Regions from separate parts of the Bradyrhizobium sp. B117 genome, predicted to be linked through region 3. Evidence: riboswitches for the same ligand, from Rfam matches in the RefSeq annotation. Region 3 holds a riboswitch; each other region holds the start of a gene.
What was found. A riboswitch is a leader RNA that binds a small molecule or an ion and turns the genes downstream of it on or off. The one in region 3 is predicted to bind cobalamin.
Positions count from the first base shown of each region.

Region 1: it holds a riboswitch for cobalamin, as region 3 does, so the genes downstream of both, AAFG16_RS32525 (DUF1636 domain-containing protein) here and metE (5-methyltetrahydropteroyltriglutamate--homocysteine S-methyltransferase) in region 3, are expected to answer to the same signal.
Region 2: it holds a riboswitch for cobalamin, as region 3 does, so the genes downstream of both, AAFG16_RS32460 (energy-coupling factor ABC transporter permease) here and metE (5-methyltetrahydropteroyltriglutamate--homocysteine S-methyltransferase) in region 3, are expected to answer to the same signal.
Region 4: it holds a riboswitch for cobalamin, as region 3 does, so the genes downstream of both, AAFG16_RS32440 (TonB-dependent receptor) here and metE (5-methyltetrahydropteroyltriglutamate--homocysteine S-methyltransferase) in region 3, are expected to answer to the same signal.

Region 1 covers NZ_CP152414.1:6,687,556-6,691,749, forward strand. Annotated here, with positions in the region: gene cobN (cobaltochelatase subunit CobN) at 1-9, opposite strand, end outside; gene cobW (cobalamin biosynthesis protein CobW) at 9-1,043, opposite strand; gene AAFG16_RS32525 (DUF1636 domain-containing protein) at 1,040-1,414, opposite strand; cobalamin riboswitch at 1,509-1,728, opposite strand; gene cobO (cob(I)yrinic acid a,c-diamide adenosyltransferase) at 1,769-2,404, shown strand; gene AAFG16_RS32535 (cobyric acid synthase) at 2,410-3,858, shown strand; gene cobD (threonine-phosphate decarboxylase CobD) at 3,847-4,194, opposite strand, start outside.
Region 2 covers NZ_CP152414.1:6,673,954-6,678,147, forward strand. Annotated here, with positions in the region: gene cobT (nicotinate-nucleotide--dimethylbenzimidazole phosphoribosyltransferase) at 1-242, opposite strand, end outside; gene cobF (precorrin-6A synthase (deacetylating)) at 253-1,002, opposite strand; gene AAFG16_RS32460 (energy-coupling factor ABC transporter permease) at 1,045-1,722, opposite strand; cobalamin riboswitch at 1,759-1,979, opposite strand; gene cobA (uroporphyrinogen-III C-methyltransferase) at 2,025-2,756, opposite strand; gene AAFG16_RS32470 (cobyrinate a,c-diamide synthase) at 2,753-4,063, opposite strand; gene cobM (precorrin-4 C(11)-methyltransferase) at 4,063-4,194, opposite strand, start outside.
Region 3 covers NZ_CP152414.1:8,112,579-8,116,772, reverse strand. Annotated here, with positions in the region: gene AAFG16_RS39165 (hypothetical protein) at 1-81, shown strand, start outside; gene AAFG16_RS39160 (nodulate formation efficiency C protein) at 632-1,414, opposite strand; cobalamin riboswitch at 2,353-2,555, shown strand; gene metE (5-methyltetrahydropteroyltriglutamate--homocysteine S-methyltransferase) at 2,657-4,194, shown strand, end outside.
Region 4 covers NZ_CP152414.1:6,669,471-6,673,664, reverse strand. Annotated here, with positions in the region: gene cobT (nicotinate-nucleotide--dimethylbenzimidazole phosphoribosyltransferase) at 1-528, shown strand, start outside; gene AAFG16_RS32445 (histidine phosphatase family protein) at 596-1,174, opposite strand; cobalamin riboswitch at 1,247-1,449, shown strand; gene AAFG16_RS32440 (TonB-dependent receptor) at 1,565-3,925, shown strand; gene AAFG16_RS32435 (PepSY domain-containing protein) at 3,938-4,194, shown strand, end outside.

The sequences.
Region 1 (4,194 bases), 1.4 Mb from region 3:
GACGTGCATCAGACTCCCAATCCCGCCTTGATCGCGGCCTCGTCGATATCGCCATGCTCGCCGATCACGACGAGTTTTGACTGCCTGAGGCCCGCGCCCCAGGGCTTGTCGAACTGGTGGCGAACGCGCTCGCCGACGGCCTGCAACAGCAGGCGCATCGGCTTGCCCGCGACCGCGATATAGCCCTTGGCGCGCAGCACATTCTGTTCGCGCGCGAGCTTCTGCACTGACGCGACCAGCACATCGACATCCGCAACTTCCGGAAGGTCGATCACGACCGATGCGAAATCATCGTGCTCGTGCTCTTCCTCGCCGTCATGGTGCGAGGGGCGCGCGGCGAGATCGTTCTCGGCGGCAGCGCCGAGCCCGAGGATGACGCGCGCGTCGATCGCGCCGTCGGTGACGGGAAGCATCGGCACGCGGCGCGGCATCTCGGCGGCGATCGCGGCCTTGGCGGCTTCGATGCCGGCGCTACCGGCGAGATCGGCCTTGGTCAGCAGCACGATGTCGGCGCAGGCGATCTGGTCCTCGAACACTTCCGACAGCGGCGTCTCGTGATCGAGATTTTCGTCGGCGGCGCGCTGGGCTTCGACCGCATCCGGATCGGGCGCGAAGCGACCGGCGGCAACGGCCTCGGCATCGGCGAGCGCGATCACGCCGTCGACGGTGATGCGCGAGCGGATCTCCGGCCAATCGAATGCCTTCAGCAGCGGTTTTGGCAGCGCCAGGCCCGAGGTCTCGATCAGGATGTGATCGGGCCGCACCGGCCGCGCCAGCAGCTGCTCCATGGTCGGAATGAAATCATCGGCGACGGTGCAGCAGATGCAGCCATTGGCGAGCTCGACGATGTTCTCCTCCGGGCAATTGGCGTCGGCGCAGGACTTCAAAATCTCACCATCGACGCCCTCGCTGCCGAACTCGTTGACGAGCACGGCGAGCTTCTTGCCATTGGCATTGCTGAGCAGATGCTGGATCAGCGTCGTCTTGCCGGAGCCGAGGAAGCCCGTGACCACCGTCACAGGGACTTTTGCGAGCGAGTTCATTCGGCGGCCTCCGGCAACACGGCAATGGGGGGAATGCGGGCAAGCGACTGCTTGCGGAAGATTTCGGGCCGGCTGCGCCAGGGCACGAGGCCGTCGGGCGCGGCCGCATAGGCCGCAGCACCGGCGATCACGTCTTGCGCATTCGCATCCGACAGGCGGCCATAGACATAGGACCAGCGCCCCGGCGCGCTCAGCGCGACCGAGCAGCCCTGGCTGCATGCAGAGAGGCATTCGACGGGAACCACGCGGACGCCCTCGGGCACGCCGGCCTCGAGGATCGCGCCGTGCAGGCGCTTGCCGGGCGTCGTCTCGCCCTCGCCAAGCGTCTGGCCGGCGCGGCAGGTGATGCAGACGTGAAGTGTGACGGTCATCGCCTCTTCCAGAATAACAGCGGGAGGCGAAGAGGCACACGGACCATTCTCCTGAAGGCCCGTTCCCCCGTCGCGGAACACCCCGTCCGCCGGTCCAAAACTCGTCCGCGCTGGCAGGTCTCCCGGCTTGCGGAGCAGGGTTTTGGCCCTTCGATCCCCGCCTTCCCGATCCCGGGGGATCAGTGGCTTCGGGCATCTCTCCGGTCACGGTCGCGGGGGCGGCTGCATTTTGGACCCAAATCTTGCCGATTCGGACCCTATCGCATTCCCTCTTCGCCTGTCATAGGACAGGAACCAGTGCCGGGCCACCATTTGCCCCCGGCCGCCTCTTGTCAAGCCGAAGGACCGGGACCAATGACGCCTGAACCGGATACCCAACCAGCTGAGGAAACCGACGCCCGGCACGCCCAGAAAATGGCGAAGAAGAAGGCCGCCCGCGACAAGATCATGGCGACCAAGAGCGGCGAGAAGGGCCTCATCATCGTCCACACCGGCGCCGGCAAGGGCAAGTCGTCGTCGGCCTTCGGCATGATCGTGCGCTGCGTCGCCCATGGCTTCCCCTGCGCCGTGGTGCAGTTCATCAAGGGTGCCTGGGACACCGGCGAGCGGCGCCTGCTCACCGGCCATTTCGGTGAGCTCTGCCAGTTCCACGCCATGGGCGAAGGTTTTACGTGGGAAACGCAGGACCGCGCCCGTGACATCGCGGCGGCGCGCGCCGGCTGGGAGAAGGCCAAGGAGCTGATATCAGACGAGAACCTGCGCATGGTCGTGCTCGACGAGATCAACATCGCGCTGCGCTACGACTATCTCGATATCGCCGAGGTCGTCGAGTTCCTGACAACCTCGAAGCCGCCGATGACGCATGTCGTGCTCACCGGGCGCAACGCCAAGGACGAGCTGATCGAGATCGCCGATCTCGTCACCGAGATGACGCTGGTCAAGCATCCGTTCCGCTCCGGCATCAAGGCGCAGGCCGGCGTCGAGTTCTGAAGTCGATGGCACGCGCGCTGATGATCCAGGGGGCCGGCTCGGACGTGGGCAAGTCGCTCATCGTCGCCGGTCTCGCGCGCGCCTTCACACGGCGGGCCTTGCGCGTGCTTCCCTTCAAGCCGCAGAACATGTCGAACAACGCGGCCGTTACCGTCGATGGCGGCGAGATCGGCCGCGCGCAGGCATTGCAGGCGCTCGCCGCCGGCGTCGAGCCGCACACCGACATGAACCCGGTGCTGCTGAAGCCCGAGACCGACGTCGGCGCGCAAATCGTCGTGCATGGCAAACGCATCGCGACGGCGCGGGCGCGCGAATACGCCGCGATGAAGCCACAGCTGATGGGCGCCGTGCTGGAGAGCTTTGAGCGGCTCAAGGGGCGTGCTGATCTAGTGCTGGTCGAAGGCGCCGGCAGCCCGGCCGAGGTGAATTTGCGCAAGGCCGACATCGCCAATATGGGCTTTGCGCGCAAGGCCGATGTGCCGGTCGTGCTCGTTGGCGATATCGACCGCGGCGGCGTCATCGCCCAGCTCGTCGGCATCAAGACGGTGATCGACCCGGATGATGCCGCGATGATCCGGGGCTTTGTCATCAACAAGTTCCGCGGCGATCCCACGCTGTTCGACGACGGCTACAGGCTGATCGAACAGAAGACCGCGTGGCGCGGCCTCGGCGTGCTGCCCTGGTTCGCCCGTGCGGGCGAACTGCCGGCCGAGGATGCGCTGGGCCTCAGTGACGCGCGCAAGCCCGGCCAGTGCAAGATCGCCTGCCTTGCGCTCTCGCGCATCGCCAACTTCGACGATCTCGATCCGCTCAAGCTCGAGCCTGGCGTTGACTTGGTGATGGTACGCCCGGGCGAAGCGATCCCCGGCGATGTCAGGCTCGTGATCATCCCCGGCTCAAAGTCCACCCGCGGCGATCTCGCCTTTTTGCGCGCGCAGGGCTGGGACATCGATCTCTTGGCGCATCATCGCCGCGGCGGCCATGTGCTCGGCCTCTGCGGCGGCTATCAGATGCTGGGCCGCAGCGTTGCCGACCCCGATGGCATTGAAGGCCCCGCAGGCGACACGCCGGGCCTCGGGCTTCTCGATGTTGAGACGGTCATGAGCCCGCAGAAGACGTTGACGCGGGTTGTAGCCGTCCACGCTGCGACGGATCAGCCGATCGAAGCCTACGAGATCCACATCGGCCGTACCGAGGGGCCCGATCGTGCCCGGCCGTTCGCGAAACTGAACGGCGCGCCGGAAGGCGCGATCTCCCGGGATGGCCGCGTGCAGGGCAGCTATCTGCATGGCCTGTTCACGTCGGATGATTTTCGCAAGGCGTTTTTGACGAAGCTCGACATCCCCGCCGGAGACGAGCCATATCAAGCCCGCGTCGAAAGCGCGCTCGACGCCCTCGCCGATCACATCGAAAAACATCTCGATGTCGAGGGCCTGCTCGCGCTAGCGCGCTAGGATTTCGGCGAGGCGCATCCACTCGGCTTCGCTGCCGGGAAGCCCGAGCCGCAGCCATGTCGGCTCTTTCGCGAACACGCGCGACCAGACATGGCTACGCGCAAGTTTCTCCTGCGCCGCGAGTGCATCTGGCGTCTCGTAGAGACGAAACAACGGCGCGCCACCAACAAGCGTCCATCCTTGCCCGCGCGCCATCTCATCGAGACGGACACAATCGCGAACAAGCCGCGCCGATGTCGCCTCGGCCCACGCGTCGTCACGCAAGGCGCGGCTGCCGATCGCGATGGCTGCGCCCGACACCGGCCATGGACCTGATGCCGCCGCCAGCTTGCCGAT
Region 2 (4,194 bases), 1.4 Mb from region 3:
CCTTGCGGATAGGCGGATACGCCCTGCGCGACGATGCCGTGGTCGCCGGCAAAAACGATGATCGGCACCCGCGCGGCGCGCGGCTGCTCGGTCGCCTGCAGGCCCGCAAGCTCGATCGCGAGCTGCTCGAGCCGGCCGAGCGCGCCGGTCGGTTTTGTCAGCTGCGCCTGACGCGCAACCGCCGCCTCGCGATGGACCGCGGAGACGTCAGGGCACTTTTGGTAGACCCACTCGGGGAGCATGCTGCCTCGCTTAACACCCGCGCTTGAGAATATAGCTGTCCATGATCCAGCCATGCCGCTCGCGCGCTTCCTGCCGCGCGGCGACGATGCGCGGGCCGATCTCGGCGAGCACACCGGACATGATGATTTGATCGGGCATGCCGAGATAGGCGCCCCAATAGATATGAAGCCCCGCCGGATCGAGCGACTGGAATGCCGTGCCGCCGTCGAGCATCACCACCACGGTATCGACGCCTTGCGGCCAGCCGCCTTCGCGCAGGCGGCGTCCCGTCGTCACAAGGAAAGGCTCGCCGATCTCGTTGAGCGGCAATGCATGGGCCGCGCACAGCGCCTGTATCGAGGTGATGCCGGGCACGACCTCGATATCAGGCAACGGATTGAGCCGGCGCGCGATGCGCAGCGAGGAATCGTAGAGCGAGGGATCGCCCCAGATCAGCAGCGCAACCTTGCCGTCACGCCCGAGATGATCCGCGATCGTCTGCGACCATGTCGCGGCGACCGCATCGTGCCAATCATCCACGCCCTTGCGGTAATCGGCTTCGCCCGCGTCGCGCACGGGGAGATCGAACTCGGCAATGCGGGTCTTGTCGCTGGTGAGCACATCCGCGCAGATCGTGCGCCTGAGATCGGCGAGATCGGATTTCGCGGTGCCCTTGCGCGGGATCAGGATCAGATCGGCGGCATTGATGGCTTGAATGGCGGCGCGCGTGAGCTGCCCGGGATCGCCGCAACCGATGCCTATCAGGGAGAGCGTGAGCATCGCGAGCGCGAGGGGCGGCCATGACGGCCGCCCCTTAATCTCTTACGCCGCGTTGTGCAGGCGCGGAGTGACGAGGCCCGGCGCCGTAACACCGCGCAGCGACTTCGCCAGCGCTAGCACCGCGAGATCGGCAAGCGGCTCGATCACGATGACCAGCGCATAGGACGCCGCGAACGTCGCGATATTGGCGAGGTTGCTCATCGCAAAGCCAGAGCCATAGAGCGCCCAGAATGCCACCCAGGCGATCACACCGGCCTGGTAGGTCGTCGAGAGCGCCAGCGCCTGGCGATACCTGAGGTCCACATAGGCGGTGTTGCGCGAGATGATCCGCGTGGCGATCGCCTGGATCCCGAACAGCGGCACCAGCAGCGTCGTGACGTTCATGCCGTATTGCGGCAGGTCGGCGGGCTCGAAGAACACGCCCTGGAGCAGCAGGCCGAGCGCGAGACCGAAGGCGGCGGGCGCAGCGCCGAACAACAGGAACAGGGTCGAACCGAGGATGAAGTGCACCTCGGAGACGCCGACCGGGAAGTGCGGCAGGATCTCGAAGAAGGTGAAGACGAGGCCGGTGGTGGCGAGCGTCCGCACCGCGAACGATACGACGCCCTGCTCGCGCACGGTCTCGGCCGCGAGCTTCAAGGCAACGCCGCCTGCGGCGATGCCGGTTGCGTAACTCAATACGAGCTTGGCGCCGGTCACGACGCCGGGTTCGATATGCATGGCTCAGTTCCTTCCTGCCGTCACACCCGACGGCCTTGGCCTCAAAACATGCACGGCCGGTCTCCTGGCTCGCGGTTCGCTGGGGTTCTCCGGCCTTCCCGGACCTTGCGGCCCAGTGGCTGATCGGAGCCCCTCACCGCTTACAGTCGCGGGGGCGGCTGGGGTTTTGGGCGCCGCAACTGGGTCCGCCCATCCCCATTCCCGATTATGCTCCGGCGCTTTGCGCCGCGTTGAGCACCATGCCTCTCCTGTGTGCCCCTTCCGCCAGCCGGGCGTCAAGGGCCGAGAGGCAGCCCGGGCCATCATGACGGATAATCCCCCGCCAGCGCGCCGAACAGGATAACGGCCGCCGTGGAAGCCGCCCCGCCCCGCGCAAGCTGCTCGGCAAGCTCGGCAATCGTGGTGCGTACCAGCCGCTCGTCGGCGCGGCCAAGGGATTCGGCGAACAGCGCGGGGGTATCAGGGGCGAGACCGTGCGCGATCAATTTTGCGGCAAGATCCGGGAAGGTGCGGCGGCCCATATAGACCACGGTCGTCGCTTCGGGGTCGGCCAGCGCCGTCCAGTTGAGATTTTGGGGCAGCTCGCCGGTGACGTCGGCCCCGGTGACGAACTGCACCCGGCGCGAGGTATGGCGCCGGGTCAGGGGAATGCCGGCTTGCGCGGCGGCGACGCAGGCCGAGGTGACGCCGGGAACGATCTCGTAGCCGATGCCGGCATCGCGCAGAGTCTCCAGCTCCTCCTCAAGCCGGCCGAAGATGCCGGCATCGCCGGACTTCAACCGCACCACGCGCGCTCCGGTTGCGGCGTAGTCGACCAGGAGTCGGTTGACGTGGTGCTGCCTGGTCGAGGGCCGCCCTGCCCGCTTCCCCACCGCAACGAGATTGGCGCCGGGCCGCGCCAGATCGAGGATCGCGCCGGAGGCAAGGTCGTCATAGAGCACGACGTCAGCCTCGCGCAGCCGCGCGGCGCCCTTCACGGTGAGGAGCTCGGGATCGCCGGGGCCGGCGGAGACGAAGGAGACAAAACCGCTCACCGGTCCTCCGCGATCAGATGAAAGAACGTGCCGGTGGCGTGGCCACGCCGCGAGCCGGTCTCGGCGATGACCGCGCCGGTTGCATCATGCACGACCGCCAAGGGCGTGTCAGGCTGCGCAAGGATCGTCGAATAGTGGAATTCGTGACCGCGCAAGCGCGCACCCGCCTGATGCCCCGGCATGGGCACTGCGAGCGCGGCGAGACGATAGCCGAGATGCATGCGGCGCCTGGCAAAGCTCGTCTCCAGGCCAAGCAGGCCCGTCATCTCGTGGCGGACGCCGTCGGCATCGGTCAAAGCGGTGCCCAGCACCATATAGCCTCCGCATTCGCCGTGCACCGGCCGTGTTTCGGCGAAGGCGCGCAAGCCGCTGCGAAACCGCGCACTGGCCGCGATCGTGCCGGCATGGAGCTCGGGATAGCCGCCGGGCAGCCAGCACACATCGGCGCTCATATCAGGGCCTTCATCGGCGAGCGGCGAGAATGTCGCAATCTCCGCGCCAGCCGCGCGCCATGCTTCCAGCATGTGCGGATAGACGAAGGAGAACGCGGCGTCGCGCGCCAGCGCAATGCGCTGGCCGGGCGGCGTCACGTTGAGGCCGTTCGACGCGGCTTGCGGCGACCAGCTCGCTGCCGATCGCAGCACCGCATCGAGATCGACATGCTCGGCGACGAAGCGCGCGGCCTCGTCGATCAGCTTGCCGATCTCGGCCTGCTCCTCGGCCTGAACCAGGCCGAGATGCCGCTTCGGCAGCGAGATCTCGGCGTGGCGCGGCAGCGCGCCGAACACGGCGATGCCGGCATCGTTGAGCGCACGGCGCACCAGGTCCTCGTGGCGCGGGCTGGCGACACGATTGAGCACGACACCGGCAAGCCGCACGCCGGGGCGATAGTCGCGCAGACCTGCGGCGATCGCCGCCGCCGTCTGCGCCTGGCCGGAGGGATCGATCACCAGCACGACCGGCCAGCCCAGCATCTCCGCGATGTCGGCGGTGGCGCCGGTGCCGGTGACGCCGCGCGCGGCGACGCCGTCGAACAGGCCCATCGAGCCCTCCGCGAGCACGACATCGGCATCCGCACCGCGGCTGACGAGATGGGCGATCGTGCCACGATCCATCGCCCAGCTATCGACATTGACGGAAGCGCGGCCCGTCGCGGCGGCATGAAAGGCGGGATCGATATAGTCGGGCCCGCTCTTGAAGCATTGCACGTTCAATCCGCGATGGCGCCAGGCGCGCGCGAGCGCCAGCGTCAGCGTGGTCTTGCCGACGCCGGAGGCCGGCGCAGAGATGACGAGGCCTGCGGCCATCACGACACCTCCGGAAAGCGCGGCTCGGCGCCGACGGGACGATAGCGGCGGTCGTAATCGACGGCATAAAGGCGGCTCTCGTCGAAATCCGCAGCACCAAGCGTCCTGCCGACCAGGATCAACGCGGTGCG
Region 3 (4,194 bases):
GGAGCAGAACTAAAGAAGCGTTTTCCCATGCTTCAAGTCCGGATCTATGACGCGCAGACGAATGCGCGCGAGGAAATTTAGCGCCGAATCAGTCGTTCCTCGATGCCTCGCGTACGGCTCCGGGACTCGTCGCCGGGGCCACTCGGAAAACGGCCGATGTTCAAGGGTATGCCGACACTGCCGCATTACCCTCTTAATGGGTTTGTCGCAGCACTCGATCGTGCCGGCTCGGCGTCGGCATGCTCACCAGTCAATCGCGCGATGCGCGGCCTGCACGCCGGATCAGACTTGGGCCCGAGGCATCTCCAGGCCCGGTCCCTTGAAGAGTGGCATGGAGAGCTGGTTCCCTCGCAGATCGGTGTTCTCTCACGGCGTCAGGTGCGCTGGGAGCAAAATCTCGCCAACTGGTACGCGCCGCTGAGCTCGACTGTCGCGGAGAGGCTCGAGTAGTCGTGCTGCCCGATTTTTGCCTGACGGGCTGAAGGCTGCGGGGAAAGGCTCGCGACTGTTGCGAAGGCGTAAGCACCGACACTTTAGGGCTAATATGTCTTGCAGTTACTCTGAGGCGGTCAGGAGCTGCGGCGCGATCTTGCTCTGCGCGACCATTAAACCGAGGGCTTTCGCTCCTTTCTTACTCTTCCCGTTCCTTGGGCTCCATCCGAGCGAACCAGGAGCCAGGAGGAAAGGCCGCGATACGCTTGGCAAAGGAGGATTGCGGCTCCCAATCTTGCCCTTCGCTCTTCTCGAAAGTGATGACCCCGTTATGGGTGTAAAAACGGGGCCCTGGGATATTACAGTTCACTAAAAGCAAAACGCGCCACAGATCACCTTTTTCGGTCGGCTTGTCCTTCTGCTTCGGCAAGTAGTCCACTCCAACAGGCTCAACGATAGTGCAGCGGCCCTGCCGCAGGAGATCGCCGAGCCGGCCCTGCGTGGTCGTCACGAAGTTGAAGTTGCTCGGATCATGCAGAAAGCGAAGATTTGCGTCCCTTTCGCCATCCTTGACTTCACTGGCGATCAACCCGAGCGCCAGGGCGTGCCAGCCCAATTCGATCGGCTTTGCATAGGTCGACGCAAGTTGAAACGTGCCGTCGAGCGCGATCCTCCAGGTGATAACGTACTGTTCGTCTAGTACATCATCCGCGTGCCTGGTCCACGAAACGAAAACATAGTCGTTTCCGTCAAGTTCGGCGACGCCCCACATTCGAGGGACGAACCGTGCAACTTTCGAGACGTTGGAGATAATTTGTTCTATTGTCTCACCGTCTTGCGCTCGCCACGTTGACTTGAATCTTTCGATATGGGGGCTCTCGATAGCGCGAGCACTGTTGCCAGTCACAGCCAGCCCGGCCAGGCAGATCAGGGATCGACCGAGACAAAACAATAACGCGCGTCTTCTAGACACTTTTCTCATGACTGTTGGCCTATCTGGTTTCATCCGCCCGTCATTCCAGAGCGGGCAACTTCAGCCTGTTATGCGCGAGCGCAAGAAGTTAGCGGCGACGCGACGGGGAGGCCGATGGTGTTCCGTGCGAGCAGGCGCTCCCGCTCTATGTCACGCGCCGCTAACTTCGTTGCCGGCGACAGCCTCAAGTTGCTGTGCTGGACATGCCCAGCAAGAGGAGACTGGGCATGCCGAAGACTTGCATTCCTCGTGCCAGGTTAATAGACGGCAATTCGCACCGCTTCTATGCCCCCTTTGTCGGCTTTCCGACTTGCGGGCGTCTCGATGTTTCCGTTCACCGCGGCTTATGCCACGCGCCGAATGTTCGGTGGGCGCAGCTGAACGCCTCGACCAAGTTCCTGATGAGAATTGGGAGCACGTTTGCCGCCACAGAACTGTTTGGCTCGCTATCGTTACCGGAGTGAGCTTTCGATCTCTGGCATGCCTCTGGGTACTCGCGGCCGAGAGGCCAGAGCGCGTTTGGCGCTTCTTTCGCGACATCCGGCACTCGCGCCGAGCATTTGGAGTCTGGCTGGCACTGCAAATCAACGTGCCGGTCAGGTATGTTGCTGACTTTGCCACGTGTCTTAGGCTTATGCAGCACGGATCCAGCTGGTCGAGAGCGCGGCTGGATGGCGGACACGCTCGAAGAACCTGCTGGGAAGCCTGGGACACGCATCAAATGCGTTCTGCTCCAGGCAGCAGTCCCGACCGCGGAAGCCGCTTTTATCCCCTCCACCGATCTGGCGTGCGGCCAGGGGGCAGCTGCGATGGTCATTACAATATCGCTGACTGAAGAGCGCATCTACATCGACTCAGCGATAAGGATGCGCGGTCATTCGCGTAGCGGATGTCGCAGCACCAGCTTGCGACATAATCTGAGAGGTTGACGGAAGACTTGTCTTGCCGATAATCCAAGTCGTCGAGGTTCTCCGGTCCCACTTGATCCGGAGCTAAGAGGGAAGCCGGTGACAATGCCGGCGCTGCCCCCGCAACTGTGAGCGGCAAGCCGCTGTCCAACGATGTCACTGAAGCCTGCGCGGCTTCGGGAAGGCCGGACAGAAGCGATGACCCGCGAGCCAGGAGACCTGCCCCGACAATTATTCGTCCACGGGCGGGGTGTCCCGGTGGTGCGTCAAGCAGCCGTCGCACCGCGCGACTTCCCCTGCCTGCGTCCGCCACGGCCTTTGCCCCCAACAAGGGGTTAACGCTATGTCTCTTCTCTCCCTTCCTGTTGCCACGCTTGGAACGCCACGCATCGGTCCAAGGCGCGAGCTCAAACTCGCTCTTGAAAGCTACTGGGCGGGAAAAACCAGCGAACAACAGTTGCTCGAGGACGCAGCTGGCCTGCGTGCCGCGAACTGGGCTCGTCAGAAATCTATCGGCGTCACGGTCATTCCATCGAACGATTTTTCGCTGTATGACCAAGTGCTCGACACAAGTGTCATGGTTGGCGCCATCCCGGAGATCTACGGCTCGAAAACCGAATCCGTTTCGCTCAAGACGTACTTCGCCATGGCCCGCGGATCACAATGCGACGATCAGGATGCGAGTTGCGGTCGCGGACCGCGCGGATTTGGCGCACCCGCGCAGGAGATGACCAAGTGGTTCGACACCAACTACCACTACATGGTTCCCCAGTTTCACCGGGGACAGACTTTCAGGCTATGCTCTCGCAAGCCGATCGAGGAGTATGAGGAAGCTAAGGCCCTTGGCTTTCAGACCCGTCCTGTCCTGATCGGGCCGGTCACATTCCTAAAGCTCGGCAAGAGTCTCGATCCTGCGTTCCAGCCACTCTCACTGCTGGATGAACTGATACCGATCTATATCGAGGTTCTGCAGGAATTTGCCAAACGTGGGGCAAATTGGGTTCAGTTCGACGAGCCCTGCCTGGTTCTTGATCTGGATGAGAGGGCGCGGCAATCTTTGCGACATGCCTATGATCGGCTCGCCAAGGAGGTGCCGGCCATCAAGATCTTAGTTGCCAGCTATTTCGGCGACCTCGGGGACAATCTGAACACCGCGTTGAGCCTGCCAGTTGCCGGACTACACCTCGACCTAGTTCGAGCGCCACAGTTGTTGGACCAGATCATCGCTGGCGGCCGAGGTGATCTCGTCATGTCGCTCGGTGTCGTCGACGGCCGGAATGTATGGCGGTCGAATTTGTCATCCCTGCGCCAGCGGCTCGAACCCGCGATTGCGAAGCTCGGCAAGGACCGTGTACAGATTGCCCCATCCTGCTCGCTGCTTCATGTGCCGGTCGATGTTGAACTTGAAACCGGGCTCGCTTCCGACGTCAAGAGCTGGCTTGCTTTCGCGGTCCAGAAGATGCGGGAGCTTGCGATCCTGGCGCGGGCACTCGCAGGCGACCAGAATGTTGCGCCAGCTCTTGCCGAGTCGGAATGTGCCGCGACTGTTCGCCGGACTTCGCCGAAAATTCGTGATGCCAATGTCGCTGTCCGGATGAAAGCGATCGATCAGACCATGCGTCGACGCGGGAGCCCATTTGCCCGTCGTGCCGAGATCCAAAGCAATCGTTTCGGACTACCGGCTTTTCCTACCACGACCATCGGATCGTTTCCGCAGACCACAGAGGTCCGAAATGCCCGTGCGGCGCATGCGCGAGGCGCGATAAGTGACGAGCAATACGACAGGTTCCTCAAGGAGGAGACTGCGCGCGCCGTACGTTGGCAGGAGGACATCGGTCTCGACGTCCTCGTGCACGGCGAGTTCGAGCGCAATGACATGGT
Region 4 (4,194 bases), 1.4 Mb from region 3:
AACACCACGACATCGGCGGCGATCGCCGCGAGCCTGCTCGCCGTCAGCGCCGAGGAGATCGCAGGCAGCGGCACCGGTGTCGATGCGGCGGGCCGCGCGCACAAGGCGCGGGTGATCGATGCTGCGATTGCACGCCACGGCGTTGCGAGCGCGGCGCCCGAAAAAATCCTGTGCGCCGTCGGCGGGCTTGAGATCGCGGCGATTTGCGGCGCCATCATTGCGGCTGCGCAGCGCCGCATCCCCGTGCTGATCGACGGCTTCATCGTGTCAGTCGCGGCGCTCACGGCAGCGCGGCTCAATCCGTCCTGCCAGCCGTTCCTGCTGCCCTCGCATCAATCCGCGGAGCAGGGACATCGACTGGTGCTGCGTGCATTGAACGTGCAGCCGCTGATCAGCCTCGATCTGAGGCTCGGCGAGGGATCGGGCGCCGCCATCGCGCTGCCGCTGGTTCGGTCGGCCTGCGCACTTCACAACGGCATGGCGACGTTCGCGCAGGCCAACGTGCCGGATCGGCCTAAAGTGCGATGAGATCATCGCGCTTTAGGGTGTTGTTTGAGCATGATCTTTTCGGAAAACCGCTGCGCACTTTTCCGGATCATGCATAGCTGATCCGCTGATTGACGGAAACGACGCGCCAGCCTGTGGCAAGCCGGTCGATCCGGGTCAGCGACAGCGGATCGATGACGAAGCGCAGGGCTGCCTGCGGCGTCAGGTCGAGCGCGATGCAGAGCGCAGCGCGGATCGTGCCAGAATGGACGACAAGCGCTGCTGACCCAGTGCCAATCCGCGAGAGACCCAGCCGGACGCGCGCGACCTGATCCTCGAAGCTCTCGCCGCCCGGCGGCTTTCCACGCGCGGGATCGCTCCAGAACTGCGCATAGGCCTCGCCGCCGGTCGCGGCGAGCTCGTCATGCCGATGGCCGGTCCAGTCGCCAAAATCCTGCTCGCTGAACTCCCTCACCAGCGTCGGCTCCAGCCCCAGCGCCCGCGCGGTCTCGGCCGTGCGCCGCGACGGGCTGGAATAGCTCGCAGCATCCCGCGGCAGACGCTGCCGCAGCGCCTCGAGTTGTGCGCGATCGCGCAGATCGGCCGGCGCGTCGGCGGCGTGGATCGTCCCTTTGACGCCGTCGACGGGCGCATGTCTGATCAGCCAGAGGAAGGTCTCGCCTTCCATGCTCATCTCCAAGGAAATTGGGTGCTGTGGCAATAACGCCGCAGCTTGCACATTGACTCTGTCTTGGTCGTAATCCTAGATGCCTTTGACGGTTTCCCCGAGAGGGGATGAAAAGGGAATGCGGTGCGGGGACATTGTCCCCAATGCCGTAGCTGCCCCCGCAACTGTAAGCGGTGAATCCTTCGTCAGAAGCCACTGGGTCCTCGGTCCCGGGAAGGCGACGAAGCGGTCACGACCCGCGAGCCAGGAGACCTGCCGTCAGCCGTGGTCACACGCGAAGATGTCGGTCGGGGAGTACAGACATTCGGCTTCATCGGAAGGCTCAAAGCCTGATGATGGGACCTTGGTTCGCTGTGACGTGCCACTGACGTCATACCGAGGTCCAAAACCGTGTCTTCCATCCGTATCGTACGACCGCGCGCCTTGCTGCTCGCCTCCGCGTCGCTCGTGTCACTTGTTGCCGCCGATATGCCTGCCGCGCTGGCGCAGCAGGCCCGCGAACCCCTGCCGCCCGTTGAAGTCTCCCCCGCCCAATCCCGCAAGCAGGCCAAGCCGGCCGGCCGGGACGCGCAGAGCCCACGCCGCGCAACAGCGCGCAGGCCGGCGGCCGCATCGGCGGCGGCCAAGCCCGCCGTGCCGGCCGCAGCAGCGCAGACGCCACTCAACACCAATGTGGTGGCCGAGAGCGCTTCGCGACTCGGCCTGACCGTGCAGGAGACGCCCGCGACCGTCGAGGTCATCTCGGCGAAAACAATGCAGGAGCAGGGCTATCACACCGTGTCGGAGGTGGCCCAGGGCGCCGTCGGTGTCACCTCCGGCGACAATCCGGCCGAGCCAGCGGCCTTCTCGATGCGTGGCTTCACCAACAGCCAGATCAACATGCTCTACAACGGCATCAAGATCGGTCCGCAGAACATGACCTCGCGGATCACGGATACGGCCAATCTCGCAGCCGTGGAATTTTTGAAAGGTCCGGCCTCGCTGATGTCCGGCGAAGGTGCCGCCGGTGGCGCAATCAACCTGGTCACGAAGCAGCCGCACACCGGGCCGATCCGGAATGAGGCTGACTTCTTTTGGGATTCGCTCAACTCGTTCGGCGTCCACTACGGCTCGGGCGGCAGCACCAACGTGCAGGGGCTCGACTACCGCTTCGACATCAGCCGTTCCTCGCTCAACGGCTTTGCCGACGACACCAACACCAAGATGCTCGATATCTCCGGCCAGCTCAACTACCGCATCTCCGACAGCCTCAAGATCTGGGGCGCGATCGAGTATCGCGAAGATCGCGGCAAGGCCTATTGGGGCGCGCCGCTGGTGCCGATCGCCTTCAGCGGCTCGCATGCGACGAGCGGCATCGTTTCGGGCAATTACGTCTCCAACTACAACGGAACCAACCTCGGCGCTGTCACCATCGATGACCGCACCTTCAATACCAACAACTACAACGTCTTCGACAATCGCAACGTCGCGCAAGAAGTGTGGCTGCGCGGAGGCTTCGAGCTGAAGCTCGCGCCCGACCTGACACTGAAGAGCCAGGTCTATGGCTATGGCGCCGAGCGCACCTGGTTCAACAACGAGGTCGAGGCATTCAACTCTGTCTCGAATCTCGTCAATCGCGAGCGCTTTTACGTCGCGCACAGCCAGCGTTTGGTCGGCAACATCACCGATCTGATCTGGGACACGAACATCGCCGGCTTCGACAACCGGCTGGTCACGACACTGTCGTCAAGCTATCTGGATTTTGTCAGGCCCGGTGCTGCGAACTTCCCCGGCGACGCCGTTTCGCTCGTCGATCCCGCCCGCGGCTATTACGGCCTGCTCACGATCCAGCAACAGACCGCGCGCATCGACAATGAGGCGCTGTCGTTCGAGGACCGCTTGAAGCTGACGCGCAGCTTTGCGCTGGTCGGGGGCCTCCGCGTCGAGCATATCGGGCTTGACCGCAACTGGACCGACGTCAACGGCCTGGTGAAGGCTGGCTTCCCGTTCACGAAGGACTGGGTCCCGACGACGGGCCGCATCGGCTACACCTGGGATGCCGTGCCCGGCCTGACCTTCTTCAGCCAGTACGCCACCGGCGCCGACGTTTCCGCCAACAACATCTTCCTGCTTGGGCCGGCCCAGCCGCTCGACCTGACCACCGCACGCACCTATGAGACCGGCGTCAAGCACCTGTTCTGGGACAACAGGGCGGAGTGGTCGTTCTCCGCCTACGACATCCTGCGCAAGAACGTCTACGCGGCAGCCGGCGGCCAGACGCTCAACGTTGCGGGACGACAGGAATCGAAGGGTGTGGAGCTTGCAGCCGCGGTGCGCCCGATCGAGCCGCTGCGTCTCTGGGGCAACATCGCCTATGTCGATGCGCGCTATGCCGACTACAATTTCGTCGGCGGCTCGTTCTCCGGCAATACGCCGCCGAATGTGCCGCGCATCGTCGCCAATGCCGGCGCGTCGTACCGGTTCTTCACGCCCTGGCCGGTGGAGCTCGGCATCACCGGTCGCCATGTCAGCGACCGCTACAACACCGACGCCAATGTCGTGACATTGAAGGCCTATACCATTGCCGACGTCTATGCCTTCGTGGACATCCCGAAGACGGTCTTCAACGCGGTCGATCAGGCGCGCCTGACCTTCCGCGTGCGCAACATCGCCGACAAGCGGTACGCGATCTGGGGTGATCCGTTCTATCCCGACCAGATCCTCCTGGGCGCGCCGCGCACCTATGAACTCTCCGCCGCGTTCAAATGGTAGGGCGCTGATCCCATGATGGGCGCGATCGTCCTGCTGCACCGCTGGCTCGGGGTCGCGTTCTGCCTGCTGTTCGCGATGTGGTTCGCGAGCGGAATCGTGATGCACTTCGTTCCGTATCCGTCGCTGACGGAAGCGGAGCGGTTTGTCGGATTGGCGCCGGTCGATCCTGCGGAGGTGAGGATCACGGTCGCCGCAGCCGTGGCGGCAAGCGGGGTTGCGGATGCGACGCGCGCGCGGGTGATCCAGCGGAGCGATGGGCCGGTCTACGT